DNA from 2 places in the Clostridium sulfidigenes genome. Region 2 is predicted to be linked to the other one. Evidence: riboswitches for the same ligand, from Rfam matches in the RefSeq annotation. Region 2 holds a riboswitch; the other holds the start of a gene.
What was found. A riboswitch is a leader RNA that binds a small molecule or an ion and turns the genes downstream of it on or off. The one in region 2 is predicted to bind glycine.
Positions count from the first base shown of each region.

Region 1: linked by a shared signal. The riboswitch ahead of ACTNBA_RS07890 (GrdX family protein) and the one ahead of ACTNBA_RS15370 (trimeric intracellular cation channel family protein) in region 2 are both predicted to bind glycine.

Region 1 covers NZ_JBQHQR010000005.1:156,691-159,105, reverse strand. The annotation lists gene trxB (thioredoxin-disulfide reductase) at 1-670, opposite strand, end outside; gene ACTNBA_RS07890 (GrdX family protein) at 686-1,063, opposite strand; glycine riboswitch at 1,190-1,295, opposite strand; gene ACTNBA_RS07885 (tRNA (cytidine(34)-2'-O)-methyltransferase) at 1,796-2,263, opposite strand; gene ACTNBA_RS07880 (Cof-type HAD-IIB family hydrolase) at 2,369-2,415, opposite strand, start outside.
Region 2 covers NZ_JBQHQR010000015.1:9,153-11,567, reverse strand. The annotation lists gene ACTNBA_RS15375 (hypothetical protein) at 1-111, opposite strand, end outside; gene ACTNBA_RS15370 (trimeric intracellular cation channel family protein) at 419-1,156, opposite strand; glycine riboswitch at 1,246-1,345, opposite strand; tRNA gene ACTNBA_RS15365 (tRNA-Lys) at 1,757-1,832, opposite strand; rRNA gene rrf (5S ribosomal RNA) at 1,838-1,954, opposite strand; gene ACTNBA_RS15355 (hypothetical protein) at 2,339-2,415, shown strand, end outside.

The DNA of each region.
Region 1 (2,415 bases), on a different contig from region 2:
CACCAGTTTTTCTATTTTTTATAGTTAAGCTTTCTAGAATTTCATCTCCGTTAGCTTCTTCTACAACAGAGTCCCAAATAAATTTGATTTTTGGATTTGCAAAAGCTTTTTCTTGTAGTGATTTAGCTGCTCTTAATGAATCTCTTCTATGAATTACAGTAACAGTTTCACCGAATTTAGCAAGATATATAGCTTCAGTAATAGCTGAGTCTCCACCGCCAATTACAGCGATATCAAGATCAGTAAAGAAATCTGCATCACATGTAGCACAATAAGAAACTCCTCTACCTCTTAACTCTATCTCATTTTTAAATCCACCAAGTCTTGGAGTTGCTCCAGTTGCAATTATTATTGTTTTAGCTTGATATTCACCTTTTCTACATTTAATAACTTTAATATCACCTTCTAAAACAGTTTCAACTACTTCATCTTTAACAAACTCAGTACCAAAATCTTCTGCTTGTTGTCTCATTCTTTGACTTAACGTTGTTCCAGTACATTCTTCAATTGAACCTGGATAATTCTCTAATTCGTCAGTTGTTGTTGCCTGACCACCATATTTTGCTCTCTCAATGATTAACGTTTTCATTCGTGATCTTGAAGCATATAATCCTGCTGATAATCCTGCAGGTCCTCCTCCAATTATTATAGTGTCATAAATTTGTGACATATCAATATACCTCCCTTAGTTAATAGCATGATCTATTAAGTCTGAATCTATTACTTGAAAATCTGTTAATATTTTTTCACTCCATTTTGGAGTGTTAAAATCTCTTAAAAATTTTTCTGTTGTAACTATAGCATTTTCTATAATTTCTAAAGACTGTAAATCAACCCCATTGACAACCTCCGTTGAAACACAAACAGTTCTGTAAGGAGTTTCATTTGGCTTTACACTTCCCATCAATGGATGAGTAAGTATTCTATTACCTTTATGAATATAATTTCTTACCTTTTTTAGTATATCCAACTGCGGTACATCTATAAACTCAACTTTAAACTTTTCTTCAAACTTTTCTTTTGACATAGGATTGTTAGTTACAATAAATAATGGTTCTATCATTTAAATTCCTCCTATTAGGTGCATATAAAAAAGCATAGCGCAAAATATTAATATATTTTGCCCTATGCCTCTGTATTTTAACCTGAGAGTTTTGCTCCTTCGGTGCATATACGCTTTCCAGAGTTTTGTCCGTTTTCGGTCCTTTTGCCTGAGAGTTTCATATTTATTTGGCGAAATAAATACTTGCTTCTTCGGCTACCTAATTTAATAGATTCTCTCCCGAAAATATCATCCAAATTATTATTTTCTTTACTTGCTATCTTTAATACCAGTATATAATATATTTGTCTAATATTCTACATATTTTTATTGTTTTGTTATTTGATTTTTCTATAGTTTCTATAAAGTTTTTTTAATGAAAATATTCTGTCAATTATATCCTACATATATATCCCCTATTAATATGGATAAATTCGTTGCATACCAACGCTTAGAGCATACTCATATACCTATTTTTTTCATTTTTAAAAAAATTCAAAATAAATTTACTTATGATATATTCAAATGATTATGCATATAAACGTAAAAACACATTGATATTTTTTTAACTTTTTAAATATGGTTATTATTTTTTCTATAAATCAATTTCTGTACTTTATTGTTATTAAAATATATTTGAACCGCCCAATGTACAATAAATTTATTTGTATATTATAATTTAAATTATAAATTTTTATTCTGTTTATAATAATATGAAAGGATATGACCTTAAATCATATCCTTTTTAATACACTACTTCATATTTTTAAATCCTATTTGTCTCAATCCCTCATAAGCAATTATAGCAACTGTGTTGGAAAGGTTAAGAGATCTAGTTGTAGTATCTACCATAGGCACCTTTATAAGATTATCTTTATTTTCTTCTCTTATATAATCAGGTAATCCTTTAGATTCTCTACCAAATACTAAAAAATCTCCTTCTTTAAAATTGGGTTCATTATAATATTTAGTTCCTTTAGTAGTACAAAAATAAAATGTTCCATTCTTATATTTTTCCCTTAAAGCTTCATAACTTTCATGAATTTCTAACTCTAACTGTGGCCAATAGTCAAGTCCAGCCCTTCTTACTGCTTTTTCATCCAAGCTAAATCCTAAAGGTTTTATTAAATGCAGCTTACAGTTAGTAAGTACACAAGTTCTACCTATATTCCCAGTATTTTGAGGAATTTCTGGTTGAAATAATACTATGTTTAAGTTCACTATTACGTCCTCCTAAAAATAAGCCTGTTCAGGCTTGATAAAGATATAATACTTCATTTCTATTTCTATGTAAAGTTTATAACTTTAAAAACTTTGTCTAACATTCTATTTTAATATAAACTCTTCAATGACATGAGCAACTCCATCATCTT
Region 2 (2,415 bases):
AAAATCTACTCCATCTGGTCGTCCATATCTGAAATCTTGAGCAAACATTTCTGTTGAAAAGTCTTGTTCATTATTTTCATCATAATAGAAGAATTCATTATTATTTAACATATTATATTTCTCCCCACTTTTTAATCAATTTTATAATAGTTTCTAACAACTAAATATTTAATAGTAACCTATAGCACTATAAAATATTTCTGTTTAGATCTAGTATATTAAAGTTTATATATATTAAAAATTAGCTTCAATAGCTGTTCCTAATAATATAATATGTAATCATAATAATTATGTGATGTTTATTTATAAAAATATTAGAAATAAGAAGTTACTACTTTTTACAATATATCTAGTAGATATATTCATATAATGTATTATTAAAATCTATATGAGCTTATTCTTTACTTAATTATTTGCTCTATAAGTTTATATCATACTTGTCAGAATTAGATATTGGTAAATTTAATTTGAGTCTTATAGATATAGCTCTGCATAATAATATTATTGTGAAGCATACCCAAAAAGTTATATCGTAATTCACTCCATAAAAGCTAAATAAGTAAAATACCAATGCTCCAAGTATTGATGCCACGGCATAAATCTCCCTTTTAAAGATCATTGGAGTATCCTGAACAAAGGTATCCCTTAAAATTCCACCTCCAACACCTGTAATTAATCCCATACAAACTACTAAAAATATATTGCTATGAGCTTGCTTAAAAGCTAAATTTGCACCTAATATTGTAAATGTAGCAAGTCCAATTGAATCTAAAATTAATATTACTTTTTTTAAGATAGCTATTTGCTTTCTCCTATTAGCTATTTTAAGTACTTGTTCCTCACTCATATATTTATTACCCTGAGATTCAGAAATAATTTCTTTTCTTTTAGATGTTGTGTACATAGTAGATAGTTTGGGATATCCGTAAAAAGCCATAATAGATACCACTATACTTATAATAAAATAAGTAGGGTTTATAAAAGCAGCTGGTGGTGTTTGTCCTAAGGTTACATCTCTAAATATTCCACCCCCTATAGCTGTAATAATTCCTAAAAATATAACTCCAAATAAGTCTAATTTCTTTTGCATTCCTACTAAAGCTCCAGAAATTGCAAATGCAACTGTTCCAACAACTTCAAAAATAATTAATAGCATAATGTATTCTCCTCTCTATTTTCATGTAATAATATTCCAATTTAATATTTTGCAATATAAAAGGAGTAAAAAACATAATTAATAAATGCTTTTTACTCCCTGTCCTTTTATCTGAAAGATTCCCTATAAAGGTTGCTTCGTTGATGCTCTTTAATTATTAATGTAAAGAGTCTCTCCAGGGTTATGTCCTGCTATTGTATTCAACCTGAAAGTTTCAAGTTAATTAAAAGCTTGTAATTAACTCTTTCTCCTACGGTTACTTAGTCTTTTAAAAAATTAAGTATCTTCAATAACATTCATCCATACAATATTAAGTTTAATTTTCTTCCTTACTTAATTTATATGAATTTTTCATATAAATCAAGACATTTTATAATATTAAATACTAAATTGATCATCTATACGATTTCAAAATTTAAAAGCAATATACTCTATCCCTGTAATTTTCAACAGAGCTTTTTCCATACTTAGAACTGGTTGTCCTTTAGGAGCAATGGTTATCCATGGACCTAACTCCTCTTTACTCTCACTTTGAAAGAGATAGGAGTAAAGAGCTTGTAATCATACTATAAAAAAAACACCTTATAAAATAAGGTGTTTTGGTGGCTCACCGGGGGATCGAACCCCGGACACCATGATTAAAAGTCATGTGCTCTACCGACTGAGCTAGTGAACCAAACTACCTGGCAATAACCTATCCTTCCACACAGCCTCCCGTGCAGTACTTTTGGCTCTTTGAAGCTTAACCGTCGTGTTCGGCATGGTTACGGGTGTTACCTTCAAGATATGCTTACCAGATAAGTACATAGACAGTATAATTATCTTTGTACTTCCACAAACTAAATAAGTTTGTCTTTAATGAAGAATTTTTTAATTCTTCATTAGCATTGCGATAATACTACTAACTTAGTTGTTGATATACGGATATTGCTCATATAGAAAAAGTCTGCAATATCATCGCCCAGTTAAGAAAACAACTGTTTCCTTTATCATCGAATACTTTCAATGACTTTTATTATTTTACTCGATTATTTATTCCATGTCAATAATATTATCTATATTTTTACCCACTTTTTTGGCTATATGTATTTTGCCATAGTTGAAATCACATATAAAATGAATATATATATATTCTATTTAATATACTTAATATATGAATTTTAAATTTCCAAGGAGTATTTTATGGAGGATATAAGCAAAATATCTACTAGCATAGACAATTTAACAGCACTAATATCATCTAGTCTAGATAAAATAAA